4 regions of the Photorhabdus machadonis genome follow, and region 1 is predicted to be linked to each of the others. Evidence: predicted binding sites of a transcription regulator. Region 1 holds the regulator's gene; each other region holds the start of a gene.

Region 1 (8,082 bases):
ATATGGGGAGATAGCATCATAGCCTGTCGCTAATTTAAAAATTACTCTGTCGCGTTTTCGTCCTGAGAGCGATATTTATCAGCGGCTTCTTTAATTAATGTTTGTAACTCACCACGCTGATACATCTCAATGATAATATCACATCCACCGACCAACTCACCCTCGACCCAAAGCTGAGGGAAAGTTGGCCAATTAGCATATTTTGGCAATTCTGCACGAATATCTGGATTTTGCAAAATATCTACATAAGCAAAACGTTCACCACATGCAGATAAAGCCTGAACCGCCTGTGCAGAAAATCCACAATTTGGTAATTTAGGGGAGCCTTTCATATACAGCAGAATCGGGTTCTCTTTAATTTGGCGCTCAATCTTATCAATAGTCGTCATTTTTATTTCCTTTAAACCAACAGTATGTTGATAACCAACATCGTCACAATATTGGCGGAGAATACCATTTTCTTTCACCAATATGCATCCTGATATTTTCTTATCCTGGAACGGATGGTTTCTTGTTGACTGTTATTTATCGTGGAAGTTGTTAAGATAATTAGCAAAAATAGCCACACAATAATTAGCTTCATTTGCTCTTCGCCATGCTTTGTCCTACTGAATGCACGATTTACAGGGCACTAAAACCCGAAAAGAAAAGGCGTAATCAATGTCTTTTGAATGACCCATTCTGCCTTATGCTAAAGATGCATTAGAACCACATATCTCCACCGAAACACTGGAATACCACTGTGGCAAACACCATAACATTTATGTTGTAAACCTGAATAACCTGGGTTAATCACCATCAGTTTGCCTGATGACCATCCGTACTAACATTCAAAGGGCAGATAAGCCATTGAAGCTGTCTGCCCTTTTTCCTTGCAATATAAAAACCCAATTTTTACATCACCTAATCAACTCAAAACATCAGGCAAAGGTCAAGCAAACAGCGGCAAAAATGGCAATCATCACCAACGTGCTCACCGCAGTAAATAAGCCAAGTTTCAAATCAGTATTCATCGATCCTCCTCTGAATAGAAGTCTATAACCACAAATACCATTCAATTAACATGGTTAATTATCCTTACATTAAGGAAAAAACATAAGATAGCGATCACCTTGTATTTTATAACATTGATTTTTGCTTTCACTTTTGAGCCAGATCAGACAAAATTCAGGATTTATCGCTAACGTATTGCCAGCAGACACCCTAATGTATAAAGATACTGGCAAACGATTAACAAAGAGTTTTAAATTTAGACCAAAAGGTCAGGAGTCTTTCATCTCATGGCAACGATCAAAGATGTGGCTAAACACGCTGGTGTTTCAACCACTACTGTATCCCATGTTATTAATAAAACCCGTTTCGTCGCCGAAGATACCAAGGCTGCCGTTTGGGCTGCTATCAAAGAACTGAATTATTCACCCAGTGCCGTTGCCCGCAGTCTGAAAGTTAACCATACAAAATCGATCGGATTACTGGCAACGTCCAGCGAAGCCCCCTATTTCGCTGAAGTTATTGAATCTGTTGAAAACAGTTGTTATAGCAAGGGCTATACGCTGATTTTGTGTAACTCACACAATAACATTGATAAACAGAAAGCCTATCTGGCCATGCTGGCACAAAAACGGGTGGATGGATTACTGGTGATGTGTTCAGAATACCCGGAACAGTTATTAGGAATGTTGGAAGATTATCGCAATATTCCCATGGTCGTCATGGATTGGGGACAAGCCAGAGGTGATTTCATTGATACTATTATTGATAACGCATTCCACGGCGGTTATCTGGCTGGTCGCTATCTTATTGAGCGTGGTCATCGTGATATTGGTGCAATCCCGGGTCCCTTGGCACGAAACACCGGTGGGGGCCGTCATCAGGGGTTCTTGAAAGCATTAAAAGAAGCCAGCATTCCAATCAGAGAAGAATGGATTGTTCAGGGGGATTTTGAGCCAGAATCGGGCTACAAAGCCATGCATCAAATTCTGAATCAAAAACAGCGCCCGACAGCAGTTTTCTGTGGTGGCGATGTTATGGCAATGGGGGCTATTTGTGCTACTGATGAATTAGGATTACGTGTCCCACAGGATATTTCTGTGATCGGTTACGACAATATACGCAACGCCCGCTATTTCTCTCCGGCATTGACAACTATCCATCAGCCAAAAGAACGTCTGGGACAAATGGCATTTTCCATGTTACTGGACAGAATCGTCAGTAAACGTGAAGATGCACAAACTATTGAAGTACATCCACGTTTGGTTGAGCGGCGTTCTGTCACCGATGGCCCATTTATCGACTATCGCCGTTAATCCTCCCTATACATCCTGAAGCCATTCAGCATTAAGAGTTTCACTATCGCCGAGATAGCCAAGAAGCCAACTTAATGCCGGAGAATGGCTATTTTGCACCCATGTCAAACAACATGGGCTATCTGGCAAAGGCTGCTCTAATGCCAATGCTTCCAATTTCTTCTGCCGGATCAGTGGCATTGCCCTATGCTTAGGCACCATTCCCACACATAACCCCTCATTCAGACAAGCCAGACCAGACTCCCAATCAGGGACCACCAGCCTGCGCTGATTATCGAGAGTCCAGGTGTCACGCTTCGGTAAATTGCGGGATGTATCCTCAAGACACAAGCTAGGATAAGGCCGCATTTGATCATCAGACAGTAGACCGGTCAGCTGAGTCAAAGCATGGCCCGTACTGACGACACACAGCCAAGGCATAAATCCCATATCCCGGAAACTGTACCTTTCCCCTACCGGCGCTACCCGGGTGGCACCGATTGCAACATCAACCCGGCTATCCACCAGCGCGTCCCATACACCATTGAATACTTCCTGATGAATAAACAGCTCTATATCAGGAAAATGGTGATAAAAATCAAGAATAAGCTGACGACTGCGTTCTGGTTTAACAACACGGTCAATAGCAATACTGAATTGCCCTCTCCAGCCATTTGCAACCTGTTGGCATTGATGACGAGTGTCAATCATTTTTTTGATAACAGCACGCGCCTCTTTGATAAAAATACTGCCTGACTCCGTTAATTCCACATCCCGGTGACGACGTTCAAACAACGGGACGGCAAGCCATTCTTCCAGTTGTCTTACGGTATAACTGATTGCCGAAGGGACACGGTGAAGTTCTGATGCAGCAGCACTAAAACTTCCCGTTCTGGCAACAGCATCCACAACTTCAAGTGAATATTCTGACCACATAATTTTACCTTTCAATTTTTTTCACAGCATTATCCAAATATTACCGTTTCACAAGTAAAAATCACGGCATATAGAATATGTACAAATATTCTTATCTACCTACACAGCAAGTTATTTCAATCATGATATCCAAAGAGAGTAATCAAATGAAAAACTCAGGTCAGTTCATGTTCTACCTTGCAGGCTTGAGTATGCTAGGTTACCTGGCTATTGATATGTATCTACCGGCATTCGGCTCTATGCAACAAGAATTGGGCACATCGGCGGGAGCAATCAGTGCCAGCCTGAGCATCTTTCTTGCAGGCTTTGCCTTTGCTCAACTTTTATGGGGGCCTCTTTCAGATCGCTTTGGAAGAAAACCTATTATCATCATCGGGTTATTAATGTTTTCTGTCGGCTGTCTGGGTATGCTTTGGGTAACAGACGCCACGCAACTTTTAGTTTTGCGTTTTATCCAAGCCATAGGTGTTTGTTCAGCGGCGGTTTCATGGCAAGCATTAGTTATTGATCGTTATGATGCCAACCGTATCAAACGCGTTTTTGCCACGATTATGCCCCTAGTCGCACTTTCCCCTGCTCTGGCACCTTTGATGGGCGCCTGGCTGTTACAACATGGCGGCTGGCGTATTATTTTCCTGGTATTACTGGCAATTACATTATTACTGCTGTTGCCTACTCTATTCCTGCAAGAAAACCGCAAAAAAAACAGTGAGACTGAAACGCAGAAAAGCCATGTATCTTTCTTTACGTTACTAAAATCGCCGGTGTTCAGTGGCAACGTCCTGATATTTGCATCATGCAGTGCTGGTTTTTTCGCCTGGTTAACAGGTTCGCCTTTCATTCTTAGTCATATGGGATATGACTCAAACGACATCGGTCTGAGTTATGTACCTCAAACGTTAGCCTTTATGGCTGGTGGTTATGGATGCCGCAGTATCTTAACCAAAATAAGGAGTGAAATTGTTTTCCCTTATCTGTTGGCTGGTTATGCTGTCAGCATGATTGTGCTGTATTTAATCGCAACATTCAGCGAACCAACTCTGTTGACAATTCTAGTCCCTTTCTGTTTTATGGCCGCTATGAATGGTGCTTCATATCCCATTGCAGTCTCTAATGCTTTATCCGCTTACCCACAAGACAGTGGAAAAGCCGCCGCATTGCAAAACACGCTCCAATTAGGACTCTGTTTTATTGCCAGCCTGGTTGTTTCAGCATTTGTCAACAATCCACTTATATCGACAACCACTGTCATGGCTTCTACCGTTATTCTGATGGCACTAGGATATTTTATACAGTGGGAAAAAAAAGCTGATCGCTGTATTCAAGTTGTTGAAAAACATTCCTGATATTAATCAAATCGTTACTTCAATAAAGACTGTTAATTATCAATTAATTACAGTCTTTATTTATTAATTGATGAAACAATTTTCCGCTTTTATACTCATACAAGTTCCTTATTTTAAATAACCTGAATTTGAGGTTTTCAGGAACAACGATGGCCCCCATTAAGTTTATGGATTAGTAATTTTTAGGGTTTCTCGCTTTAATTTTTTGCTATTTTTTGCATTTTGCTCCCTCGCATTCTGCTTTGTTAGCGAAAACGAACCCCCTCAATATTCCACCACCCTAACCCTGGAGAGTATATGAGTTCATCGCACATTGAAAACCAAAAAACCGTCACTAATTCCAATTCCTGGCAGCGAATTGCCAATGACATGCTACAAGAAGCAGGGGTTCAGATTAATGGTCACAATCCCTATGATATCCAGGTAAAAAATCCTGATTTCTATAAAAGAGTTTTACAACAGGGTTCAATGGGATTAGGTGAAAGTTATATGGCTGGCTGGTGGGATTGTGAGCAGTTAGATATTTTCTTTTATCGCGTTTTACGGGCTGGATTAGAAAATAAAATTCCCAGTAATTTCAAAGATACACTGAAAATCGCAATAACCCGCTTACGTAATTTACAAACGCCAAAACGGTCATGGATTGTCGGTCATAAACATTATGATTTAGGCAATGATCTTTTTACCCGTATGCTTGACCCTCATATGCAATATTCCTGCGGATACTGGAAACAAGCTGAAACATTAGAACAGGCTCAACTTGATAAATTGAAGCTCATCTGCAAGAAATTAAAGCTCTCTCCAGGTATGACCTTGTTGGATATTGGGTGTGGTTGGGGAGGGTTATCGCTTTATGCTGCGAGAAACTATGGTGTTTCCGTAACCGGTGTAACCGTTTCAGTTGAACAACAGAAATATGCACAGCAACAATGTGAAAATCTGGACGTAAACATTATTCTGAAAGATTATCGAGATTTACATAAGCAATTTGATAGGATTGTTTCTGTTGGTATGTTTGAACACGTCGGACCGAAGAATTATTCAACTTACTTCGACGTTGTTCAAAGAAACCTAAAACCTGATGGTTTATTCCTGCTGCACACCATCGGCTCCAACAAAAGTAAAGCCAGCGCTGATCCGTGGATCAGCAAATATATTTTCCCCAATGGCTGCGTGCCTTCTATTGAGCAAATAGCACACACCAGCAAAAACCATTTTGTTATGGAAGATTGGCATAATTTTGGTGCAGATTATGATCGCACACTGATGGCCTGGTATGAAAGATTTATTGCCCGTTGGCCGGAGATACAAGATAGCTATAGTCCAACATTTAAACGCATGTTTAGCTATTATCTGAATGCCAGTGCAGGTGCATTTCGTGCGCGCGATATTCAATTATGGCAAATCATGTTCAGCCCAAAAGGTATTGAAGGTGGGTTACGGGTAGCCCGGTAATTAACCCAAGGCTACAGTGGGAACCCACTGTGGCTTATAAATATATTTTTCACTAACGAAAATAACCAATATAGCCATTATCAAAAAAGGTCGTTTGATCAAATGCTATTTTTCCACCAGAAAATATCAAATCTAAATGATGGCTTCCCTTTACACCGCCTCCCAAGCCAAGATGTAAACCAGGATGGCGTTCTTCAAAACCCGCATTTCTGCCGTAAAGCGCTTTCACTCCCGTGTTGGTACCAATACCAAACTCTTCAACAACGCGATTTCCGTGATTATGGTTTAGATATAAATTAAAGTCTCTATTAAATTCCGCATTGTCACAATCAAACCCAATGATTTCACCTTCTTTTATATTTATCGTCATCATATCATTGACAACCCCATATTTTATGGCAAATGGCGCAGTACTCAAAAAAGTGCCACTAAAACTAACACTACCATTAAGATTCTTTATATGGCTCGCAATTTCTCCAGGAATAACATCAAGATTTCCATTACCATCAATGGACGTCCACTTATGGCCTTTCTCCAAATAACCTATAATTGAGTTTCCTTGCTTATCTGTATATTGAATCTTCTGTGATTGACTTGATAGTTCAATCAACTTTTTGTTCCTTTCTGCTATTGATGTTTGTGGTTCACTAAATGCCTCAATAAAATGAGGGCCATAATCTTTAAACAGTACTGATTTCTTCCACGATTCAGTAATAAATTTTCTTATTTTGATTAAATATTCTGGCCCTTGTGGAGATGCATTCTTTAATGTTGATGATGCGTAAAGAAAAATAAATAAATCACAATCGGATATTTTTTGTTTTACATCGTCTATTGATGTTTCTTCTAAAAAAGCGAAATCAGATTTTACATTAAAATTCTTTTTATACCCATGCATCTTTTGTGCAATATCGCTATGCTCAGTATCAGATCCAATCAATATCTTTATACATTCACCCTTTTTTACTTTATCCGAAATTGCAGGGTGATATGATAAACAGCAATACATATTTTCAAAGCTTTTATCCATGAGGGCAATCCTATTTATTTTTAAGTAAGGGGGAGCCCCCTTACTTCAACTATAGAGAACCGCTAAGGGCTTTATTATAGGAACCATTAAGGCCAAAGTGCTGTACCGAAAGGCACAACAGCTTGTGCATTCATCATTTCAACAGCATCATCATGCGTCGGTTCTTCAAGCCATTCATCTAATTCAATCGCGTTTTCCATTAAAGTAGTCTCTAAGAATATAATTGTAAGGTTAACCTGCACTTTACGAGAAAGCGCATTAACACAATAATAACAATATAAACTATATCAAGTAACATAATACACGAAATACTGAGATGTAAATCACAAAATGAGCACTGATTAAGCTCAATACGCCTTGTTGGAATACAAGCTAATTTTGTTCGGAAGCGACAAGCCGAGTCTTCCTGTCGCTTCTTAATTTATTGATTATTCGCCAATAACAGTGGCTGCCTGCTGAGAAATAACACGTTCCCGTTCTTTCTGAGCAAGAACGCGCTCCACGGTATCGACAAGCGCCTGAGTCTGTGAATCAATCTCAATATTCACTTTATGACCAAGACGTTTTTTGCCTAATGTTGTACGCTCCAGTGTTTCAGGGATAAGGTGGACACAAAAACGATTATTTACGACATCACCAATCGTCAGGCTAATCCCATCAATGCCGATAAATCCTTTATGCAGGATATATTTCATCAATTGCTTATCGTGGATCCTGAACCATATTTGATGATTATTTTCTGAAGTGAAAATTTTAGCGATCTCAGCAACAGTGATGATATGACCGGACATCAAATGCCCACCAATTTCATCACCAAATTTAGCGGCCCGCTCCAGGTTCACATAATCCCCTACCTGTAAATCGCCAAGATTAGTCAGGCGCAGCGTCTCTTTCATTAAATCGAAACTGACCTCATCGTCTTCTATTTTGGTTACCGTCAGACAACAACCGTTATTAGCAACCGATGCGCCTGTTTCAATACCTCGCAATAATTCAGCCGGGAATTTAACGACATAAGTCCGAAAATTAT
Region 2 (8,082 bases), 140 kb from region 1:
TGGCAGAGCAGTTACTTAAAGCCCCGACACCTGCCACATTGATTGCGGGTGCATACCATGCAACGAAAATAATGGGTGTTCCTTTACATGTTAAGGATCTGTCACCACAAGAGGATCTGGTGGTGCTGATTATGGCTGAAAAAGGCCATGTATTGGACAGTCAACATGCTGACTATATCTGGTATACACCAGCAAAAAAACCATAGATATTTTAAGTAAATGATGGTTTCTTTCCGGTAGTTAAAGGGCCTTGGCACATGGATGTGCGCAAGTTAACGATATATATAAAAATAATTTTCATTAGCATATGAAATTAATTATCATTACTAAATGATAATTAAAATTATGCGCTGTAATCCATGTTGACGCTGACAAACCCCATCCTTCAAACCAGTCCTTTTAAAAAAGGACTAGCTGTTGCTATTGCTGCTCACCTCATTTGGATTGTGTGGATTATCTATCAGCCAGAAGAAATCTCTGGTGAACTGATGCCCCCTCCGGCCGTGATGATGGAATTTTCATTGCTGACAGAAGCAACACATCAAGTACAGAAACAATCTATTGGTATTGAACAGCAGCTTTCTGTTGCCAGTCGGCAGCAGGAAAGTGCGGTCAATGAGATGAAAACACCTGAGCTTATTAAAAATGAGCAGGCTCAAATACGGGTGCATAAGCCTAAAAAACAAAAAAAGAACCCGGAAGAGCTGAAGAAAACATCGCAAGTGAAGCGACAGCAGGCAGAGGAAGAGAGTGAAAAATCTCAGAATAGTGCTGCCAGGGTAAGCAGTACCGCTATGTCGGCTAATTTGACTTCGAGGGTTGCGGCCTCTTATAACAGTGATTCAGATACTGTCGTTGATGCGGATGCTTTATGGCGAGCTGAGGTTATTGGGCATTTGAACCGTTATAAACGTTATCCCGAGGATGCACAGAGAAGAAACCGCACTGGCCGGCCTACAGTCAGGTTCACCATTAATAAACAGGGTTATGTAACTAACAGCGACTTAGTCCGTCGCTCAGGTACCCATTCTCTGGACAGGGAAGCGAAGCAAGTTCTGGCGAGGGCGCAGCCATTACCGATTCCTCCTGATAGCGTTTTAAAAGGCAGTGAAATTACGATAGAACTGCCGATTGATTTTAATTTAACTAATCGAATCTTTTAGCGACTTAAGGACAGCAGATATGCTAAGGCAGCAAGCACGGTTTGCCCTGAAAACTAAAGGGCTGTTATTCACGTTTTTATTGAGCGGCTGGTTGAATTCTGCCGCCGCAGAGGGAGAAATTATGTCACCAAAGGCCATGAAACAACCACATCAGATGACGATTCACGGTGATACCCGTACAGATGACTATTACTGGATGCGGGATGATAATCGTAAGGATCAAAAAATCATTGATTATCTGACAGCCGAGAATAAATACACCGAACAGATGCTGAAACCCGGAGAGCAATTGCGGGATACATTATATGAAGAAATGGTCGGCAGGATGAAACAGGATGATCAGTCTGTACCCTATACTTATAACGGGTATATATATCGTACCGTCTATGAAGCTGGAAAAGATTTCCCGATTTATCAGCGTAAACCTGTTGAGGGTTCATCAGATTGGCAGGTTCTGGTTGATGGTAATGAAAGAGCTAAAGGTCAGGAATATTATCAACTGAGTCATTTTGCTGTCTCTCTGGATAATAAACGTATTGCAATTGCTGAAGATACTCAGGGGCGCCGTAATTATCAGATCTCTTTTAAAGACATCGCTGATAATCAGTGGAGTAATGACATAATACAAAATACTTCTGGCAACATTGTTTGGGCAAATGACAGCAATACACTGTTTTATGTGCGCAGGCATTCACAGACTTTATTGCCATACCAAGTATTTTGTCACCAATATGGTACAGATACCACTGAAGACCAGAAAATATATCAGGAAGAAGATGAGCGTTTTTATTTAGGCATAGCTAAAAGCTCCTCTCGTGATTATATTATGTTGTCGATAACCAGTAATTCAACTTCTGAATATTTGCTGATTGACGCGAATAAGCCACAGGCTGAACTTCAGGTATTTTCTCCTCGTCAGGAAGGACGGGAATATTATATTGACCATTTCCGTGACCATTTTTATATTCGCTCAAATCATGAAAACGAAACTTATGGCCTTTATCAAACTGATGCCATAAATACGCCGTGGAAAACAGTGATAGCTCCGCAACAGGAGACGGATCTTGAAGATTTTGCACTGTTTAATAACGGGTTGATCGTTCAGGAGCGAACGAAAGGATTGCCGACAATTCGTCAGATTGATTGGGAAACTGATCAGGAAAAACAGATTAAGTTTGATGATCCAAGTTATATGGCATGGATTGATTACAACCCTGAACCTGATACCGATGTTGTGCGTTATGGTTATTCATCTATGACAACACCAAGCTCAACATTCCAGTGGAATATGAAAACCGGTGAGCGGGAATTACTTAAACAGCAGGAAGTCAAAGGCTTTGATAAACATCATTATGAGAGTCAGCGTATTTGGGTGAAGGCCCGTGATGGCGTGGAAGTTCCTGTTTCTTTGGTTTATCGTAAATCACTGTTCAAAAAAGGCCAGAACCCGATCCTGATATATGGTTATGGGGCTTATGGTATGAGTATGGACCCTGCATTCAGTTCACCACGATTGAGTTTATTGGATAGAGGTTTTGTTTATGCATTGGTGCATGTACGTGGCGGTGGTGAATTAGGTAAAAAATGGTATCTGCAAGGTAAAGTCGAAAATAAAATGAATAGTTTTAATGACTTTATTGATGTAACCAAGGCATTGATTGCTCAGAAATATGGCGACAGCAAACGGGTTTATGCTATGGGAGGCAGTGCTGGTGGTTTGCTGATGGGTGCTGTGATTAATCAGGCTCCAGAATTATATCGTGGTGTGGTTGCTCAGGTTCCATTTGTTGATGCGGTGACTACTATGCTTGATCCTTCTATTCCATTGACCGTAGGTGAATATGAAGAGTGGGGTAATCCTGAAAATAAAGAAGATTATCTTCGGATTAAATCATATAGTCCTTATGACAATATAAAACATCAGCGCTATCCGAACTTATTAGTCACAAGTGGATTGCATGACTCACAGGTTCAATATTGGGAGCCGACCAAATGGGTAGCAAAATTACGGGATATGAAGAAAGATAACTCTATTTTATTATTGGAAACCAATATGAGTGCCGGGCATGGTGGTCAATCAGGTCGTTTTAATCGACTGAAAGACACTGCACTGGATTACAGTTTTATTTTGATGCTGGATGATGCTAAGAAATACTTTCCGCAATTAAAAGATAACTGAAAGAAATTATAAATATAAGTTTATTCTTTAAAGCACTGATAAGTATTTATCAGTGCTGAACCTTTTTATTATTTTTTTAAAACTGACATGTGAGCAAATATTTATTTGTATGAAATTTGGGATAATTTAAATGAACATAATGACAAAAATAGCAGGAGCCAGCGTTGTTTTTATTGGGCTTCAAGGGCTTGCTTATGGTGATTCATGATATGGAGCTCAGTGGGCGGAATTATCATAATAAATTCACCCGCCGTCATATTGATAGTCGGGATATTTACCTAAAATACAATTACACACCATTCAGCGAATGGGTTGATATAAAATTACTGGTTAGCACCAGTGAGGGGACTCAACGCTACGAAGGTGATTCACTTTATAGGCTGCTGAATAGCAATGCTAAAAATAGATCAGATGCAATAGATATCAGTAATATCAGCCGTTTCGGCTATGGTGATACAGATTTTGAACTGACATTCGGCAGTAAGTTGATGAAAACCAAATATAGCAAGGAAACGGATAGTATTTATTCTGGTCAAGGTCAAGATGAAGAAGAAAGGAAAAAATATGAAAAAATGGATAGTGAAGCAAAAGAAAATAATGTTTTTGCACCAAGAGGTAAACAAGATATTGCCAGCATTTATGGCGGACTGAAAATTAGTCGTGGAATTTATCGGGCAGACATTTCGTTTAATTATATGGACTACAGTGTCAAAGGCCATAAACCGGCTTGTGATTTGCGGATCCCTTGTTTCCCTCAGTGGGAAACTGAATTGGATTTGAAACAAAATGGATTTAATCCAAGTGTTTTACTATCAGCAGAAATTATTCCTGAATTCCAGCCATTTGTCAGTTATGCCCGTTCAATGAGAGCACCAAATATTCAGGAAACTTTCTATAGTAATGAAGGTGGTGGATCAATGAACCCATTTTTGAAAGGAGAGACATCAGACACTTATCAAATTGGCTTTAACAGTTTCCGCCCAGACTTGATTGTAAAAGGAGATACCTTCCGCCTGAAGGCTGCCTGGTATCAATCTAAAATAAAAGATTATATTCTCAGTGATATCTGGCTTATCTGTGGCAATAGGAAAACATGTAGAGATGATAGTTCAGTAGATTACGATACAGTCGATCCTAACATAAAAATGTATATCTATCACAATAGTCTGATGCCGGTGAAAATACACGGGTATGAAGTTTCTGCTGATTATGATGCGGGTATATTTTATAGCAAATTGGCTTATAGCTGGCAAAAAATGCGCCAGCCAACTTCTGCCGCTACAGCGCATTTTGGTGCCGATCCCGTGTCACAATTGCCTGATAGTTTTATGACTCTGGATACTGGTGTCCGTTTATTTGATGAGAAAGTCCGTATTGGTGCGATTGTTAAATATACTGGTGATTCTCATAAGATGGACCCCGATCAATATAATTTTGATGACGATGGGCGGGTTATATTGCAAAGAGAACCTAAAATCCCAACAATAGTCGATCTTTATAGTGATTATCAGATAAATAAAAATGTGCTGTTGAAATTTTCAGTACAGAACTTGGCAAATAAAAATTATTCTGAAGCACTTAATCGCGCAAATTCGTCTCCATTAATGATTGAACAAACTTCGTCTATGCAAACAGCCAGAGGCCGGACTTATATTGCAGGTGCAGAAATCCGTTTCTGATATAGGAAAAATAAGTGGCAAGGAATGCCACTATTTCTGACTTACTGGTCGTTTTTTACGTTCTTTCTTGATCTTAACCACTTCACTTTCAATCCAGCCATCTTGTAACCGGGTTCTCAAAGCATCACCAACATGGACTTGCTTGGTTTGTTTCAGTAATTTTCCATCAGGGGCTTCGCTGATGCTATAACCACGGGCCAGTGTTGCCAGTGGGCTGACGGCTTCCATTCGTGAACAGGAGACGGCAAATTTTTCTCTGAAACGGCTGATTTGTCGTTCGATTGCTTGTTTTAGCCGAAAATCTTGTTGCTGAATCTGTTGGCTATACTGGCGGATCTGCTGACTGGGTTCTGAATACCCGAGCCGTTGTTGCAATTTCTCATAAGCCAGATCGCTTTGTCGCAAATGTCGTTGCAAGCTATCAGTGAGTCTCTGGCGTAAACTGACCAGTAAGTTTTGCTGACGAGCCAACCGTAAATGAGGGTGCTGTTGTTGTAAACGGTGAGAGAACCGGCTGAAAACCTGCTGTTTCTGCGCAAAGAAGTAATCCATTGCCATTTCCAATCGCTGTTGTTGCGACTGGATTTGACGTAACAATTCGAGCTGATTACGGCTGACCAATTCAGCGGCTGCTGATGGTGTCGGGGCCCGCAAATCTGCCACGAAATCAGCAATGGTAACATCCGTTTCATGGCCGACGGCACTGACTATCGGAATATCACTGTGAAAAATCGCTCTGGCGACACGTTCATCATTGAAACTCCATAAATCTTCCAACGAGCCACCACCACGCCCGACGATCAATACATCACATTCCTGCCTTTCATTAGCTAATTCAATTGCCCGAATAATCTGTAACGGTGCTTCGGTTCCTTGAACGGCTGTTGGATAAATGACGATTGGCAATGATGGATCACGGCGTTGCAAAATATTCAGCATATCATGCAGGGCGGCACCACTGGCTGATGTAATCACCCCAAGCTGTTGAGCAGGAGAGGGAAGGGGTTTCTTATGACTCTGATCAAATAATCCTTCGTCACTGAGTTTCTGTTTCAATAATTCAAACTGCTGCTGTAACAGGCCATCACCGGCGGGTTGCATACTTTCAACAATAAGCTGATAGTCTCCCCTAGGTTCATAAAGCGTAATTGCTGCGCGAACTAAAACCTGCTGGCCGTTTTGTGGTTTGAATGTCGCCCGTTGATTACTACTGCGAAACATTGCGGCCCGCACCTGAGCGCGTTCATCTTTCAGTGTGAAATACCAGTGGCCGGAGGAGGGTTGAGAAAAATTCGATATTTCAGCACTCACCCAAATTCTGCCCATTTCCATTTCGAGCAGTTGACGGACCGTCTGATTGAGGCGGCTGATAGAAAAAATTCCAGTATTAGAAGGTAGTGACATTTGAGCCAGATCAAATTCCAAAACAAGGGCTTAATTCACTGATACTAACGTTCGTTATGAAGTAAGCAAGAAATTTTTTCATAAAATGCTGGAGGCAACCGATTACATTCTGTATAATGCCGCAGCAATATTTTATTCCTTAAATTGTCCGCAGCCTGGTGAGATATTGCTTATGTTACGAATTAAAAAAGAAGCTTTAACCTTTGATGATGTTCTGTTAATTCCTGCCCACTCTTCTGTTCTGCCTAACACTGCTGACCTGTCTACTCAACTGACTTCCACTATTCGCCTGAATGTTCCTATGTTGTCTGCGGCGATGGATACCGTAACGGAATCCGGCTTGGCTATTGCACTGGCTCAGGAAGGTGGAATTGGTTTCATCCATAAAAATATGTCTATTGAGCGTCAGGCAGAAGAAGTTAGTCGGGTGAAAAAACATGAGAGTGGTGTTGTGGCAGACCCCGTCACTGTGACGCCTAAAACCACGCTGCGTGAAGTTCAGGCACTGACAAAACGTAATGGTTTTGCTGGCTATCCTGTTGTTACCGAAGGAAATGAGTTAGTTGGTATTATTACGGGTCGTGACGTTCGTTTCGTTACTGATCTGGATCAGCCGGTTACTGCGGTAATGACACCTAAAGAGCGTCTGGTAACGGTAAAAGAAGGTGAAGCCCGTGATGTTGTGTTACAAAAAATGCACGAAAAACGGGTTGAAAAAGCGCTGGTGGTTGATGGAGACTTTTATCTGCTTGGCATGATCACGGTTAAGGATTTCCAGAAAGCGGAACGTAAACCTAATGCCTGTAAGGATGAGCATGGACGTTTACGCGTTGGGGCTGCGGTTGGTGCGGGTGCCGGTAATGAAGAGCGTGTTGATGCGTTGGTTGCCGCCGGTATTGATGTTCTGTTGATTGATTCATCACACGGTCATTCTGAGGGGGTATTGCAGCGTATCCGTGAAACCCGCGCTAAATACCCGAATCTACAGATTATAGGCGGTAACGTGGCGACGGGAGAAGGTGCAAAAGCGTTGGTAGCGGCTGGTGTCAATGCGGTTAAAGTCGGTATTGGTCCTGGTTCTATCTGTACTACCCGCATTGTGACAGGTGTCGGTGTGCCACAAATTACCGCTATCTCTGATGCGGTTGAGGCGCTGGAAGGCACAGGGATTCCGGTTATTGCTGATGGTGGTATCCGTTTCTCTGGTGATATTGCAAAAGCAATTGCCGCTGGGGCCTCTTGTGTCATGGTTGGTTCCATGTTGGCAGGAACGGAAGAATCCCCAGGAGAGATTGAGCTGTTCCAGGGGCGTTCATTTAAATCTTATCGTGGAATGGGCTCTCTGGGCGCGATGTCTAAAGGTTCTTCCGATCGCTATTTCCAAACTGATAATGCCGCAGACAAATTGGTACCGGAAGGTATTGAAGGTCGTGTTGCCTATAAGGGGTTGCTGAAAAACATTATCCATCAGCAAATGGGCGGCCTGCGTTCCTGCATGGGGCTGACTGGCTGCGCAACTATTGATGAATTGAGAACCAAAGCTGAATTTGTTCGCATTAGTGGTGCTGGTATTCAGGAAAGCCATGTTCACGATGTAACCATCACTAAAGAGTCTCCAAACTATCGGTTAGGCCTGTAATTCCTATTTATTGTGGCC
Region 3 (8,082 bases), 660 kb from region 1:
CGTTATTACAGGAGCGTCAGTTTCCCGTTGGTGAACTGTATCCTCTTGCCAGTGAACATAGTGCCGGTGAAAACCTGCGTTTTAATGGTAAAAGTTTAATTGTCCGTGATGTTGCTGGCTTTGACTGGTCACAGGTGCAACTCGCTTTTTTTGTGGCCGGAACAGAAGCCACGGCACAGTATGCTGAACAAGCGGCAGAAGCAGGTTGTCTGGTGCTCGATAGCAGCGGATTGTTTGCTATGGAGCCGGATGTTCCCCTTATTGTCCCGGGTGTGAATCCTCATGCGTTGGCGGATTATCGTAACCGTAATATTGTCGCCTTGGCAGATTGCATGACCAGTCAGGTGCTGACAGCAATTAAACCGTTGGTTGACGCCGCCGGAATTGCACGCTTACATTTGACTAATTTGTTCTCTGTTTCTGTTCATGGCAAAGCGGCGATTGATGAATTAGCTGGGCAGAGCGCCCGTTTACTTAACGGTATCTCACCCGATTCGGGTCGTTTCAGCAAACAATTGGCGTTTAATCTTTTGCCGCTGTTGGCAGATGCTGAAGGTTCAGTGGGTGAAGAGCGCTGCGTTGTAGATCAGATACGCAAAATTTTACAGGATGAGGGGTTGCCCATTTCAGTCAGTTGCGTTCAGTCTTCTGTTTTTTATGGTAATGCTCAGGTAGTCCATTTGGAAACATTGCGTCCGGTTGGTGTGGAAGAAGCCAGAGAAGAATTAGAGCGGATGGTTGATATTAACGTTTCAGAAGAAGGCGATTATCCAACTCAGGTGACAGACGCGTCTGGTAATGATTTGCTGAGTATTGGCTGTCTGCGCAATGATTATGGTATGCCGGAGGTATTACAATTCTGGTCGGTGGCCGACAATATCCGATTTGGTGGTGCGCTGATGGCGGTTGAGACAGCCGAAAAACTGATTCAGGAGCAATTTTACTGATGTCTGGTACAGAACAAACAGCATCTGTGCCAGGTTCAAAAATGAAAATTGCATTGGGAGTTGAGTACGATGGCAGCCGGTATTATGGTTGGCAGCGTCAGCAAGAAGTAAAAAGTGTTCAGGGGTGCCTTGAGAAAGCGTTATCAAAAGTCGCCAATGCACCCATATCGGTATTTTGTGCCGGTCGGACTGATGCTGGAGTACATGCAACAGGGCAAGTCGTTCATTTTGAAACGTCTGCACAACGCAAGGATGCGGCGTGGACAATGGGTGTGAACGCACATTTACCGCCGGATATTGCTGTTCGTTGGGTGAAAGCCGTGGATGAGGATTTCCATGCCCGTTTCAGCGCGACTGCCCGGCGGTATCGTTATATTGTTTTTAATCATCGTTATCGTCCGGCAGTGTTGGCCAGTGGCGTGACACATTTTCATTATCCACTGGATGAAAAACGGATGCATCAGGCCGCGCAGTGTTTGCTGGGGGAAAATGATTTTACCTCTTTCCGTGCGGTTCAATGCCAATCCAAGACACCCTGGCGTCATGTGATGCATATTAATGTCAATCGTTACGGGCATTACGTCGTAATAGATATTAAAGCCAACGCTTTTGTGCATCATATGGTGCGTAATATTGTCGGTAGCCTGATGGAAATTGGCTGTGGAAATCAGGGTATCAACTGGATGGCTCAATTGCTTGCGGTAAAAGACCGGACAAAAGCCGCTGCGACAGCCAAAGCGGCAGGATTATATCTGGTTGCCGTTGATTACCCTGCACAGTTTGATTTGCCGGGATCGGTTATGGGGCCTCTGTTTCTGGCAGATGATCTAATTTAACATTTTTGGTTTGGTTGCCGACAAGGACGTTTTGGTATAACGGGGAATATTATGGAATATCTGACACATTTCGTTGATTTTGCTAAATTTATTATTGATTTTATTCTCCATATTGACATTCATTTAGCAGAGCTTGTCGCACAATATGGTCATTGGGTGTATGGCATTCTGTTCCTGATTCTGTTTTGTGAAACAGGATTAGTGGTTACTCCATTTCTGCCGGGAGATTCGCTGCTATTTGTTGCGGGTGCTTTAGCGGCTTTGGATTCAAATGATCTGAATGTGCATATTATGGTGGTGTTGATGATTATTGCGGCTATTATTGGCGATGCGGTGAATTATGCTATAGGTCGTGTCTTTGGCGAAAGATTATTTACCAACCCGGATTCGAAAATTTTCCGCCGACGTTATCTGGATAAAACACATGAATTTTATGAAAAACATGGCGGGAAAGCCATTATTTTAGCGCGATTTGTACCAATTATCAGAACATTTGCACCATTCGTTGCAGGTATGGGGAAAATGTCTTATCGTCATTTTGCTGCTTATAACGTGATTGGCGCACTGGTTTGGGTACTGTTATTCACTTATGCTGGTTATATATTCGGTGATATGTCAATGGTACAACAGAATTTGAAACTGTTGATTGTTGCTATCATCTTTATCTCAATCCTGCCCGGAGTGATTGAAATCTGGCGTTACCGTCGTGCGGCGATGAAACAGAAAACCAATAACCCGTAACAGGTTTGAGCAGTTTTTTATCCACACTGTAATAGCATTGTGGTTTAATGGCACATATAACAAAGCTGGCACAAGCCAGATTCAGACGGAAAGATCATTCAATGAGCTGGATTGAAAAAATTCTTAATAAAAGCAACATTACCCAAAGTCGTAAGGCAAATATCCCAGAGGGAGTTTGGACTAAATGTGATAGTTGCAGTCAAGTGCTCTACCGTGCTGAGTTAGAGCGCAATCTTGAGGTTTGCCCTAAATGTGATCATCACATGCGTATTTCGGCGCGTACCCGGCTGGAGACTCTCCTTGATGAAGGCGCAAAAACTGAATTAGGGGGAGAATTAGAGCCGAAGGATATTCTGAAATTCCGCGATTCTAAAAAGTATAAAGACCGCATATCGGCAGCACAAAAGCAAACTGAAGAGAAAGACGCACTGATCGTGATGAAAGGCACGTTGAGTGGTATGCCGGTGGTGGTTGCTGCTTTTGAATTTGCGTTTATGGGGGGGTCAATGGCTTCTGTTGTTGGTGCCCGTTTTGTTCGCGCGGTAGAACAGGCGCTGGAAGACAATTGTCCTCTGGTCTGTTTTTCTTCCAGTGGTGGTGCTCGTATGCAAGAAGCGTTGATGTCACTGATGCAGATGGCGAAAACCAGTGCTGCTTTGGCAAAAATGCAGGAGCGTGGTTTGCCTTATATCTCTGTGATGACTGACCCGACAATGGGCGGTGTTTCAGCGAGTTTGGCAATGTTGGGTGATATTAATATTGCTGAACCAAAGGCATTAATTGGCTTTGCCGGTCCACGTGTTATTGAGCAGACAGTACGCGAGAAATTGCCACCAGGTTTCCAACGCAGTGAGTTTTTGCTGGAAAAGGGGGCAATTGACATGATTGTTCGTCGTCCTGAAATACGAGACACACTTGCCAGTTTGCTTTCTAAACTGACTCATCAGCCGCAATCCGGTACTAAACCCGTTGTTGCTGAATTTGTGGCAGAACCCGCTGATGTTGAGGCGGATATTCAAATAAATACCAATAAAGAAGATGTCTGACACTTTGCAAATTCCTCAAGTCACGTCGCCGCTGATGACGTGGCTTTCCTATCTTGAAAACCTGCATATTAAAGCCATTGATATGGGGCTTGAACGTGTAGGTAAACTAGCTCGAACCTTGGATCTGGTTAATCCTGCGCCTAAGGTGATAACCGTATCCGGCACTAATGGTAAAGGCACCACCTGTTGCACTATCGAATCTGTTCTGCTAGCGGCTGGGCTGAGAGTGGGTGTGTACAGCTCTCCGCATCTTGTACGTTATACTGAAAGAGTCCGCATTCAGGGTAAAGAGTTACCTGAACAGGAATTCTGTCGTGTATTTGCGGATATTGAATCCCGTCGTGGTGGTATTTCACTAACTTATTTTGAGTATGGCACATTAGCGGCTCTGCAATTGCTTAAAGAAGCTTGCCTGGATGTGGTCATCTTAGAAGTTGGCTTAGGTGGGCGGCTGGATGCGACTAATATTGTGGATGCCGATATTGCAGCCGTTACCAGTATTGCACTCGATCACATTGACTGGTTAGGGGCTGATCGCGAACATATTGGTCGTGAGAAAGCGGGTATTTTCCGCAAAGATCGTCTTGCTGTGGTGGGTGAACCGGATATGCCATCTTCTATTGCGGAAGTCGCGGATCAACTAGGGGCCAGGTTGTTCCGCTGTGGTATTGACTGGCGCTTTTCTCAACAGGGGAAAGATTGGCACTGGCAATCTGATGATATGCTATTTAGTCATCTGCCTTTGCCAAATGTTCCTCTGATGAATGCCGCAACCGCAATGGGTGTTATTTGTTGCCTATTACGACAAGGAGATAAAGTCAGTCAGGCTATTAATGAAAATGCCATCCATCAGGGGCTGCAAAATGCGCAGTTGCCTGGGCGTTTCCAAATAGTTCATGAAAAGCCGTTGTTGATTCTGGATGTGGCGCATAACCCGCATGCAGCGGCTTATTTGGTACAGAAATTAGCCCTGTTGCCCCGTCAACCGGGCAGTAAAATTCTTGGTGTAGTGGGTATGCTTGGCGATAAAGATATTGCCGGCACACTGGCTTGCCTGTCACAGCAAATTAATGAGTGGTATTGCGCTCCGTTGACTGAACTGCGTGGTGCAGATGCACAGGCATTGGTTGAGCATCTTGAACAGCCACGGGTATTTACTGATGTGGAAAGTGCCTGGTATCAGGCAATGGCAGATGCTGATGAACAGGATATTGTTGTCGTTTGTGGTTCATTCCACACAGTGGCGCATGTCATGGAGGCTCTGGACAGGGAGAAGCGAAGTGGCAAGTAAATTTCAAAATCGTTTGGTCGGCACAATTGTATTGGTCGCACTGGGTGTTATTGTGCTGCCTGCATTGTTGGACGGCGACAAGAAATATAACGAAGATAAGTTTGCATCAATTCCCCTGGTTCCGAAGCCTGGGGATGAGCAAGAAATTGAATCTATTCCTCCCCTTAATTCGCCAATATTATCAATTCCTCTGGAAGATGAGACAGAGATATTGCTGCCGGAAACACTGGAGCAGCCGGAAATACCATTGGTGACAGTTCCATCGCCACCCGCACCGATAGTGCCTCCTGCTGTTCAACCTGAAGTCAAACCTCAACCACAGATTAATCCTGAACAAAAACTGGGCATTAAGCAGCCAGCGTCGGCTAAGCCAGAGATTAAACCGAAGCCTGAAGTTAAACCAGTTGAAAAAGCACCGCAAGGGCAAGCATATATTGTACAACTAGGTGCCTTGAAAAACGCTGGAAAGGTGGATGAGATCGTTGCCAGACTGCGGTTGTCGGGTTATCAGGTCTATACGGTACCTTCATCGCCAGTGAATGGGCAGTTAACCCGAATATATGTCGGTCCGAATGCGTCTAAACAACAACTCGACTCGGTGTTATCAGAACTAAAAAATCTGACAGGATTACAAGGGCAGGTAAGAAGCTATAGACCGTAATAAAGCTGACGATGCCTATGTGACGAATAGGATAATTGTGATGAAATTAAGTAATAAATATTAAGTGACTGCGGCGATAATGCGTTTCCCATATCGCCGCTAATTATTTTCAGTGGAATAGGAAATCTGCTACGCAAACGTTTTCGTTTTCTGTTAAAATGCACCTGAAACGGATGCCGGGCGTCTATTTTGGAATTAAAACATGGTTTGGATTGATTACGTTATTATTGCCATTATTGGCTTCTCGGCATTAGTTAGCCTGATTCGTGGGTTTATTCGTGAGGCGTTGTCACTGGTCACTTGGGGATGTGCTTTCTTTGTGGCAAGCCATTTCTACTCTTACTTAGCGGTCTATTTTACCCGTTTTGAAGATGAACTGGTGCGTAACGGAATCGCCATTGCGCTTCTGTTTATTGCGACTTTGATTGTCGGTTCCGTGGTGAACTATGTGATAGGTTCTCTTGTGCAACGGACTGGATTGTCTGGTACTGATCGGGTACTTGGAGTCTGCTTTGGGGCATTGCGTGGTGTGCTGATTGTTGCTGCTATTCTGTTTTTTCTGGATACATTCACACCATTGCCTCAAAGTGATGACTGGAAACAGTCACAATTGATCCCACAGTTCAGTCATATCATCAGGTGGTTCTTTGACTACCTGCAAAATGCGTCAAGTTTCCTGCCGGAGAAATATACCTCTCCGCTTGGCTGATGAGGAAAAACTACATGTGCGGTATTGTTGGTATCGTCGGTTTTACACCGGTTAACCAGTCGATTTATGATGCGTTGACGGTGCTTCAGCACCGTGGGCAAGATGCTGCTGGCATTGCTACTATTGATGGTAACAATGGGTTTCGTTTACGCAAAGCCAACGGCTTAGTGAGAGATGTGTTTGAAACCCGGCATATGCTGCGTTTACAGGGAGCGATTGGGATTGGTCATGTTCGCTATCCGACGGCGGGCAGCGCCAGTGCATCGGAAGCCCAGCCGTTTTATGTGAACTCTCCATTTGGTATTACATTGACACACAATGGTAATTTGACGAATGCGCATGAATTAAAAAGAATGTTGTTTGAAAATGCCCGTCGCCATGTGAATACCCCGTCAGATTCCGAGATTTTGCTCAATGTTTTTGCTAATGAATTGGATCGTTTCCAGCATTATCCGTTGGAACCTGACAATATTTTCGCTGCGGTAGCGGCAGTGCATAAACAGGTTCGTGGTGCTTATGCCTGTATTGCGATGATTATCGGTCATGGGTTAGTCGCTTTCCGTGATCCGCACGGCATTCGTCCGTTGGTGTTAGGCAAGCGTACTCTGAATGATGGCCGTAATGAATATATGGTCGCTTCTGAAAGTGTTGCATTGGATACGCTGGGTTTTGAATTCCTGCGGGATGTTGCATCGGGTGAAGCGGTTTATATCACTGAGAAGGGCCAGTTATTTACCCGCCAGTGTGCTGAAAATCCTTCTCTGACTCCTTGCTTGTTTGAATTTGTCTATTTTGCCCGTCCAGACTCCTTTATTGATAAAATTTCGGTTTATAACGCCCGTGTGCGGATGGGGAATAAGCTGGGGACGAAAATTGCCCGTGAATGGGAAGATCTTCATATTGATGTGGTTATTCCTATTCCTGAAACTTCCTGCGATATTGCTCTGGAAATTGCCCGTATACTGGGTAAACCCTACCGTCAGGGATTTGTGAAAAACCGTTATGTTGGCCGGACATTTATTATGCCGGGTCAACAGGAGCGCCGGAAATCAGTCCGCCGTAAACTGAATGCTAATCGTGCGGAATTCCGCGATAAAAATGTGCTGCTGGTGGATGATTCTATTGTTCGTGGTACAACATCAGAACAAATTGTTGAAATGGCTCGTGAAGCGGGAGCGAAGAGGGTTTATTTTGCTTCTGCGGCCCCGGAAGTGCGTTTCCCGAATGTTTATGGCATTGATATGCCAAATGCAAATGAATTGATCGCTCATGGACGTGAAGTTGATGAAATTCGTCAGCTCATTGGTGCAGATGCGTTGATATTCCAGGACTTGACGGATCTGATTGATGCCGTTCGTGAAGAAAACCCGGATATTGAAGAGTTTGAATGCTCCGTATTTGATGGCATTTATGTTACCAAAGACATTGACCAGACTTATCTCTATTATCTGGAAAATCTGCGTAAAGACGATGAAATGACATTGAATAATCAGAACGAAATCGAAAATCTGGATATCTATAATGAAGGTTGATGACCTTCGGATTTAAAATCGTTGTCCAGTGTCAGCACGAGGAAAAAATGAAAAGATTGATCGTGGGGCTTACAGGAGCAAGCGGGGCTATTTATGGCGTCAGGCTGCTGCAAGTTTTACAACCAGTTGACGGCGTAGAAACACATCTGGTCATCAGTCAGTCCGCTCGTCAGACACTGGCACTTGAAACAGATTATAGTTTGCGGGATGTGCAGGCGCTGGCTGATGTTGTGTATGACAACAGAGATATAGCCGCTGCTATCTCTTCTGGTTCGTTCAAAACTTCGGGTATGGTCGTTTTGCCATGTTCAATGAAAAC
Region 4 (8,082 bases), 2.3 Mb from region 1:
ATGGTGAATATCTTTTCAACAATCTTGCCGTATATGAAATACCCTGCCAGAAGAAGCCCAATACAAAGAAGGAACCACAACATAAAATAACACCTTACTCTACTTTTTTGATCTGGAGACTACTTTATCGTTTCATAAGAAAAATACCGTGAAGTAATTCGCTTTTTACTTTCCCGTACTGTTTTCTAATTAGAAATACGATTAAAGTAAAAAGTCATTAATTAACCAGGAGGTGGTCATGCTATATATCTTCGATATGGGTAATGTGATTATTGATATTGATTTTAAAAGAGTTTTAGCTGTCTGGAGTAATTTGAGCGGCACACCTCTTGCGACGTTGACGAAAAGTTTCTCTATGGGAGAAACGTTTGAAAAACATGAGCGTGGTCAAATTACTGATCTGGAGTTCGCTGATACTTTATGTCAGGAAATGAATATTTCACTCAGTTTTGAGCAGTTTGCTGCCGGGTGGCATGCTATTTTTATTGATATTCGGCCGGAAGTCATTCAGATAATGAATAAATTACGTGAAGCAGGGCATCGGGTTGTGGTGTTATCCAATACAAACCGTCTGCACCTGGATTATTGGCCGCATAATTACCCGGAAATTGCGGCATCGGCTGATGACCTCTATCTGTCCCAAGATTTGTCAATGCGTAAACCTGAACCTGATATTTTCAAATATGTTCTTAAGAAAGAAGGTTTTTCACCGGTTCAGGCAGTATTTTTTGATGATGTGTTGGAAAATGTGGCGGCAGCCGGTACGTTAGGAATAGAGAGTGTTCATGTTATTGACCGGCAGACAGTCCCCGATTATTTCAAGACAATCGGTTTTAATATTTAAGGAAAAATATGATTGCGTTAATCCAGCGGGTAACACAGGCAAGTGTTGTTGTTGAGGACGAAACTGTTGGGGCGATTGGTCACGGTTTGCTGGTATTGCTGGGTGTTGAAAAAGACGATGATCAACAAAAAACAAAACGGTTATGTGAGAAAGTGATAGGGTATCGGATATTCAGTGATGAGCAGGACAAAATGAATCTGAATGTCCAACAGGTTGGTGGCAGTTTACTGGTTGTTTCCCAGTTTACCTTGGCTGCTGATACTCAAAAGGGAATGCGCCCTGGTTTTTCTGGCGGCGCAAGTCCGGATAAGGCTGATGAATTATATCGCTATTTTGTTGAACGATGCCGCCAAAGTGGTGTAAAAACAGAAATCGGGCGGTTTGCTGCCGATATGAAAGTCAGTCTGACAAACGATGGCCCCGTCACTTTCTGGTTGCAGGTATAGCCACGAAAAGCAGCCAGTAACGCGCAATTACCCCCGATTACATATCATGATCAAAAGAAAGGGGCAGTTTCTATGTATCATCTGCGAGTACCTGAAACAGAACAAGAACTGGAAGCATATTATCGATTTCGTTGGGAAATGTTGCGTAAGCCATTGCATCTGCCTGTAGGCTCTGAGAAAGATGGTTATGACACCATAGCTCATCACCAGATGGTTGTGGATGAGAAAGGTAACCCGGTGGCGGTAGGGCGTTTATATATCAACGCGGATAGTGAAGGCGCCATCCGTTTTCTAGCAGTACATCCCCATGTGCAGGGCAAAGGATTGGGAAAACTGATCGCAATGGCCTTGGAATCCGTTGCCCGTCAGGAAGGTGTGAAACGGGTGGTATGCAGCGCCCGTGAGTACGCGGTAGATTTTTTCAGTAAACTGGGTTTTGAAAATCGCGGGCCAATTACCAGCCCGCAAACAACACCAGTTCGCCATTTTCTGATGATCAAACCTGTTGCGACACTTGATGATATTCTTCACCGGCCGGATTGGTGTAATGAATTGCAAAAAGCCTGGTACAGACATATTCCCCTCAGTGAGAAAATGGGGGTGCGGATTTCTCAATATACCGGTCAGAGCTTTATTACCACGATGCCGGAAGCAGGGAATCAAAATCCTCACCAAACTCTCTTTGCAGGTAGTTTGTTCTCACTGGCAACACTGACTGGCTGGGGATTGATTTGGTTGTTGTTACAAGAACGCCAATTGGGGGGCGATATTATTCTGGCTGATGCTGATATCCGTTACAAAAAGCCTGTTATTGGCAGGCCAAAATCTGTTGCGGATCTTAAAAATATGAGTGGCGATTTGGCTCGCCTTGCTCAGGGCAGCAAAGCGAGAGTGAAGCTGGAAGTGACTGTTAGCGGTGATCATGGGCTAGGTGCCGTGTTTACCGGCACCTATATGGTGCTGCCAAATGCTTACACGGCGATAGCTTAGGTTTACAGTGGCATCAAATATGCCACTGGTGGTATTTAGCACTATAGGATACAGATTTTGTGTGTTTATTAATCTGACAATCTTGGTTTGTGTCCACAATAGTCCTACGATAAGGGAGCAAACAGTCATAAGAGGGGGATATTATGAATGCGGCCATATTAAAAGTTCGTGTTCCTGAAGAACTAAAAAATGCGGTAGCGAGAGCTGCTCAGGATAACAGTTTGGATATGTCTAGTTTTGTCCGTCTGGTATTAACCAGAACGACAAAGGAACGCTACATTCCTAATGCCACAACGCAGGCGGCGATCCATATCATGGAAAGCCGGATCTTCTGATCTTCTATTGATTTATAAGAGAACTGAGCAAGAGGTTTTCTTATATCGGGTTGGAAGTCATGCAAAACTATTTAAGCTGTGATCGTATCCCAAATAGCCCAATTTTTGGGCTATTTGGTGTTGTTGGGTGTTGACACGGCTATTGCTTAATAACTGAACAGGTTTCACAGTTTATTGTAGATATCTGTCCTTTATCGATGGTTTGAGTTTCTTTGCCTGATTGTTTATCGGTAGCATCAAGTATGCCACTGAGGGAATTTTTTACGTTGTCAGCAGAAAGATCTCCTTGTATCCGCAAAGTGAAATTGCCTTTGCCCTGTAATTTCAATGGAACCCAGCCCCATTGATGCAAAATAGCTAAATCTGCATCCATGCCCTGAAAATTTAAAGTGAATGACTTCTGTGTTTGTTGATCTACTGTGCCTTTAATTTTCAGTAACCCATCATCAACAGAGGCATCTAATTGGTCGAGGATGAGTTTATTTCCCTCTGTGTGTAATTTAAGATAAGGGCGGTTTAATTCAACTTTGTTGAATGTTGCGCTGGTGGCGTTCAGATTTGAAGATCCGCTCCAAATCCCCCATCTTCCTTCTTTCAGTAATTCCACATTATGGACATAACCATTAAGAGCGGTGAGTTGGAATGGAAAATCGGGATTGATATCAATCAACAGGCTGTTATTAATCGTCATCTCGTTAATGGAAAATCCAGATATCCATTTAGGCAATGATTCTTTCAGTAACTGATGCCAGTTTTGTGGCAAGGTATAAGTTAAACCAGCCACCGTTGCATTTGCGATTTTGAACTGCTTTGTTTGGTGGTTCCATTGCGCTTTGATGTGGAATAATCCCTTTTCCCAGCGGGCGGTAAGATTGGCAATATTAAGCTCATTTTGAGCAATAAGAAGGTGACCAATTGTGTCGGTGACATGAAGATCATTAAGCGTAGTGTCCATGACGTTGAAATCAATCATGCCTTCTTTCCCTTGCCAATTCCCGTTAACCAAACCGATATTTTTTACTGTGGCATCCAGATAGTTAGCAGACCATTCTTTACCTTCCAACTTGGCATTAGTGAGACTCAGATTGTTAATGTTCACTGCGGGTAATTTACTGACTTTCCGCAATAATTCTTCAAGTGTCATTGAAGTCTGCCAGCGAATATCACTGATAAGTAAATTATCCCACTGCCAGCTCCCATCGGGTAGACGTTGCCCGTTACCAGATACCGAACCGTGTGCCAATGTTGCACCAAATGAATTGATAATCAGTGTATTCTGTTGGCTATTCCCTTGCATAATGACCTTTTCAAGAGAAATATCATTTAAGTTCAGCTTATCGGCACTGAACTGAAATTTCCCACTCCCTGCCAATTCATCTGATTGAGGGGTCCAGGGAGTGATGCCACCTGTAATATTTTTCCCTTGGATCTGCCCGTTTGCATTTTCTGACTGAATAGACATTTGATTGAGTTGCAGGATATTGGCGCTAAAAGGTAAGGATTTTTGCTGGCCTTTTAGCGCTAATTGGCCTTGTTGCAATAACAGACGGTGGAAATGACGCGGAGAAGTGAGTTGCTGCCAACTGAAATCGAATGCCGCAACCTGAGCCTTTAAGGTGAAGGAGTGTTGTTTATTATCGCTAAGGGCGATATTGGTGAATGTCAGAGTGCCGGGTTGTGACCAGTGATGTTCGATATTGCCAATCTGAACCTGATAATCACTGTGATTACTGAGCCATTGACTCAATTGGTGAGTGCCCCAGTTTGTCTGAATAACGACGTAAAGAGTGACTACTGTCAGTATTAACAGCAATAACAGAGTAACCAGCAATTTTCCTAACCATCTCATCATCAGGCTCCAATTTAATCAGCTTATAACTTCCTTTTATGCCGTAATTTTTGTGTTCACTCAAGAGGTGGTGAATAAAAGTTATGAACGAGGAGAAATTATTATTTGTAACGCTTGCATAATTGAACGATAAAACCAAAATACCAATAAATAACTATATTAGTTGTAAATTCTAATAATTTCATGTGATGAGATAAGTAAAAAATAAAGAGTGATTAGTGCTGCTTTATTGTTTTAGAATAACTTTTAGATATTGATCTTTGCTTGTTTTTATTTGTGCCTTTCATGATAAGTTATTTTTTATTAAGGTGTTGTGGACCTTGCATGAATTTGTTAATAATTATATTGTGTAATTAATGCAATTATTAAATCTATATTTTATCTCATGGAATATAGCCAATAACATCAGAATGAATTAATGTGTTAATGGATGGTTATAAGTGGAATAATGATTTTTTTTCGTAATTACTTCTATTCCTTTCTCAGTTTGACTGATGATTGAAATAAGACTTCATCGTTTACTTTCACCCATCTTCCAGCAAATAAATAACGTAAGGAATCTATTATGTCAGAAAGCATGAAACAAAAATCGTCGAATGCAAGCAGTATCCGCATGACCAGCCCACTTACTGGAAAGGAATTTCTGGATGGGCTAAACGATGGTCGGGAAGTCTGGGCTTATGGTGAACGTATCCACGATGTTGCTCGCCATCCTGCTTTTCAAAATCCAGCCCGCGCTGTTGCGAAACTCTACGACGCTTTGCATGATCCCGTTCATCGTGACGTACTGACTACGGCTACAGATACGGGTAGTTGTGGTGTAACCCATCCCTTTTTCCGTGTACCGCACTCACAGCAGGATCTCATTGCGGATCGTGATGCTATCGCCGCGTGGGCTCGTATGAATTATGGTTGGTTGGGTAGAAGCCCTGACTATAAGGCGGCGTTTCTTACCTCACTAGGCGTAAACCCAGAATTTTATGGTGAGTTTGCTGATAATGCAAAAAGCTGGTATGCCCGCTCACAGGAAAAAGTGTTTTACTGGAATCACTCAATTATTAACCCGCCGATAGATCGCCATCTACCTCCTGATGAAATTGGTGATGTTTGTATTCATGTTGAAAAAGAGTGCGATGATGGATTAATTGTCAGCGGCGCTAAAGTCGTTGCCACGGGGTCGGCGATTAGTCACTACAACTTTATTGGTCATTATGGCTTACCGATAAAGAAACGGGAATTTGCGTTGGTTTGTACCTTACCGATGAATGCGCCAGGACTGAAATTAATTTGTCGTCCCTCTTACGCACTGGCGGCTGATAAAATAGGCAGCCCTTTTGATTACCCGCTCTCTTCCCGATTTGATGAGAACGATACGATTATTATTATGGATAAAGTAAAGGTTCCTTGGGAGAACGTATTTATCTATGGCGATGTAGATAGAGTCTCGTTATTTTTTGCTGAATCCGGTTATTTCCATCGGGCTATGCTGCATGGTGTGACCCGGTTGGCGGTTAAACTTGATTTTCTTTGTGGATTAATTATTAAGGGGGTTGAAGCCACGGGTACGAAGGATTTTCGTGGCGTACAAACACGGGTTGGTGAGGTCTTGGCATGGCGTAATATGTTTTGGGCGCTCAGTGATGCGATGATTAAATCTCCGGAGTCCTGGGGTAAGGATGCCCTATTACCTCGATACGAGTATGGAATGGCGTATCGTTGGTTTATGACGCTGGGTTACCCGCGGGTAAAAGAAATTATTGAACAGGATTTAGGGAGTGCCTTAATTTATGTTAACTCTCATGCCAGCGATTTTTCCAACCCAGAGCTGTCTCCCTATCTTGATAAATACGTGCGTGGTTCTAATGGTTACAGCGCAGTTGAGCGGGTCAAGCTCATGAAACTGATTTGGGACTCGATCGGTACCGAATTCGCTGGCAGGCATGAATTATACGAGCGCAATTACTCTGGCAACCATGAGACCGTCAGAATAGATGTGTTATTGGCCGCCCAATCGTCGGGTTTAGTGGATCAATGTAAGGGATTTGCTGAACAGTGTATGAGTGAATACGGTCTTGATGGTTGGATCGGTGACGATTTTATTTGGCCTTCCAGCCGCTAGGCTAAACCATAATCACGCACAACTTTGATTTTATGTGCGTGATTATTAAGTTGATTATCTGCTCTGGAATTTTTCAGTGTCAGACCATCCATAATCCGCTGTGTATCGTGAGCAGGTAGCTTCAGCGCCTGACAGATTAAAATTGCTGGCGTGATGACCGCGACAAACATTGCCAATAAATGCTGACAAGCAGCAAACAGAGTTTGTGGCAGTGGTGGGCATGATGTGAAATTCCGGGCCGACAAAAAACGCATTTTAATCATCTACTGTGCAAAAGCAATCGTTTGCGTAAAAATTCTGTTCGTTGCTATGATTCGCTCTGGTCACATTTTTATATGTTTTAACTTGTGTTTGTTGCAGATTTTTTTTCTAATCCAGCGTTGCCTGCTTTTGGCGTTTTCTAAAGGATGAGTATAACGTCGTAATAACTTACATAATTTTAACAATATAGCTGGGGTACATAGATGTATCATCTTGATGTTTATGGCACGCTCGTTGCGTCCGCATTAGTACTATTACTTGGGCGTAAACTTGTACAATCAGTTCCATTTCTTGAAAAATACACCATTCCTGAGCCGGTCGCCGGTGGCCTGTTAGTGGCTCTGATTCTTTTAGTTGTTAAACAAACAATAGGTTGGGAAATCAGCTTTGATTTGTCTCTTAAAGACCCTTTGATGTTAACTTTCTTCGCCACTATCGGTTTGAATGCCAATCTTGCCAGCCTGAGAGCAGGTGGTAAGGTCCTTTTAACGTTTGTCTTCATCGTTGTTGGCTTGTTGCTGGTTCAGAACACGGTGGGTATCGCCTTGGCTAAACTGTTAGGTTTGGACCCATTAATGGGCTTATTGGCGGGGTCTGTTACGTTATCTGGTGGTCATGGTACGGGGGCCGCTTGGGGTAAACTGTTTAGTGAGCGTTACGGTTTTGAAAATGCAACAGAAGTGGCAATGGCCTGTGCGACTTTCGGTTTGGTGCTGGGTGGCTTGATTGGTGGTCCGGTTGCCCGTTTTCTGGTGAGAAATACCGCAACTCCAGGCTTGAGGTCAGATGATACGGAAGTGCCAACCGCATTTGAGAAGCCTTATACCGGTCGGATGATCACTGCGTTGGTCATGTTGGAAACAATCGCATTGATCGCTATCTGTTTGATGGCAGGTAATTTTATTTCTGAGCTTATGCAAGGTACATGGTTTGAATTACCGACATTCGTCTGTGTGTTGTTTATCGGGGTTATCCTCAGTAACAGCTTGTCGGCGTTAGGTTTTTACCGGGTATTTGACCGGGCGGTTTCTGTCTTAGGTAACGTGAGTCTTTCGTTGTTTCTGGCAATGGCGTTGATGAGCCTGAAATTGTGGCAGATGGCATCTCTGGCATTGCCGATGCTGATCATTCTCACCATCCAAGCCATCGTCATGGCGTTGTATGCAATTTTTGTCACCTATCGTGTGATGGGGAAAAACTATGACGCTGCGGTTTTGGCGGCGGGTCACTGTGGTTTC

Evidence for each region. The regulator PurR, encoded in region 1, represses purine synthesis genes. The targets are predictions, from matches to a motif close to CANGCAAACGTTTGCNTG.
Region 2: the regulator PurR is predicted to act here: its motif matches at 6,517-6,534, upstream of guaB (IMP dehydrogenase).
Region 3: the regulator PurR is predicted to act here: its motif matches at 5,653-5,670, upstream of cvpA (colicin V production protein).
Region 4: the regulator PurR is predicted to act here: its motif matches at 6,857-6,874, upstream of gltS (sodium/glutamate symporter).

The regions. Positions count from the first base shown of each region.
Region 1 is NZ_CP199761.1:2,563,550-2,571,631, reverse strand. Features, by position in the region: gene ACUN2T_RS12235 (Grx4 family monothiol glutaredoxin) at 42-389, opposite strand; partial or broken gene ACUN2T_RS12230 (superoxide dismutase [Fe]) at 679-786, shown strand; gene purR (HTH-type transcriptional repressor PurR) at 1,281-2,306, shown strand; gene punR (DNA-binding transcriptional activator PunR) at 2,313-3,221, opposite strand; gene punC (purine nucleoside transporter PunC) at 3,368-4,567, shown strand; gene cfa (cyclopropane fatty acyl phospholipid synthase) at 4,865-6,022, shown strand; gene ACUN2T_RS12205 (leucyl aminopeptidase) at 6,075-7,052, opposite strand; gene ACUN2T_RS12200 (riboflavin synthase subunit alpha) at 7,481-8,082, opposite strand, start outside.
Region 2 is NZ_CP199761.1:2,421,452-2,429,533, forward strand. Features, by position in the region: gene ACUN2T_RS11515 (ChaN family lipoprotein) at 1-206, shown strand, start outside; gene ACUN2T_RS11520 (TonB family protein) at 360-1,163, shown strand; gene ACUN2T_RS11525 (S9 family peptidase) at 1,285-3,342, shown strand; gene ACUN2T_RS11530 (TonB-dependent receptor domain-containing protein) at 3,552-5,021, shown strand; gene xseA (exodeoxyribonuclease VII large subunit) at 5,052-6,425, opposite strand; gene guaB (IMP dehydrogenase) at 6,598-8,064, shown strand.
Region 3 is NZ_CP199761.1:1,901,795-1,909,876, forward strand. Features, by position in the region: gene ACUN2T_RS09395 (aspartate-semialdehyde dehydrogenase) at 1-947, shown strand, start outside; gene truA (tRNA pseudouridine(38-40) synthase TruA) at 989-1,783, shown strand; gene ACUN2T_RS09405 (DedA family protein) at 1,835-2,524, shown strand; gene accD (acetyl-CoA carboxylase, carboxyltransferase subunit beta) at 2,626-3,570, shown strand; gene folC (bifunctional tetrahydrofolate synthase/dihydrofolate synthase) at 3,563-4,861, shown strand; gene dedD (cell division protein DedD) at 4,851-5,522, shown strand; gene cvpA (colicin V production protein) at 5,725-6,231, shown strand; gene purF (amidophosphoribosyltransferase) at 6,246-7,763, shown strand; gene ACUN2T_RS09435 (UbiX family flavin prenyltransferase) at 7,811-8,082, shown strand, end outside.
Region 4 is NZ_CP199761.1:226,364-234,445, forward strand. Features, by position in the region: gene ACUN2T_RS01115 (carbon starvation CstA family protein) at 1-83, opposite strand, end outside; gene yihX (glucose-1-phosphatase) at 239-844, shown strand; gene dtd (D-aminoacyl-tRNA deacylase) at 853-1,290, shown strand; gene fabY (fatty acid biosynthesis protein FabY) at 1,363-2,280, shown strand; gene ACUN2T_RS01135 (hypothetical protein) at 2,424-2,615, shown strand; gene ACUN2T_RS01140 (AsmA family protein) at 2,755-4,467, opposite strand; gene ACUN2T_RS01145 (4-hydroxyphenylacetate 3-hydroxylase family protein) at 5,042-6,583, shown strand; partial or broken gene ACUN2T_RS01150 (solute carrier family 23 protein) at 6,673-6,801, opposite strand; gene gltS (sodium/glutamate symporter) at 7,048-8,082, shown strand, end outside.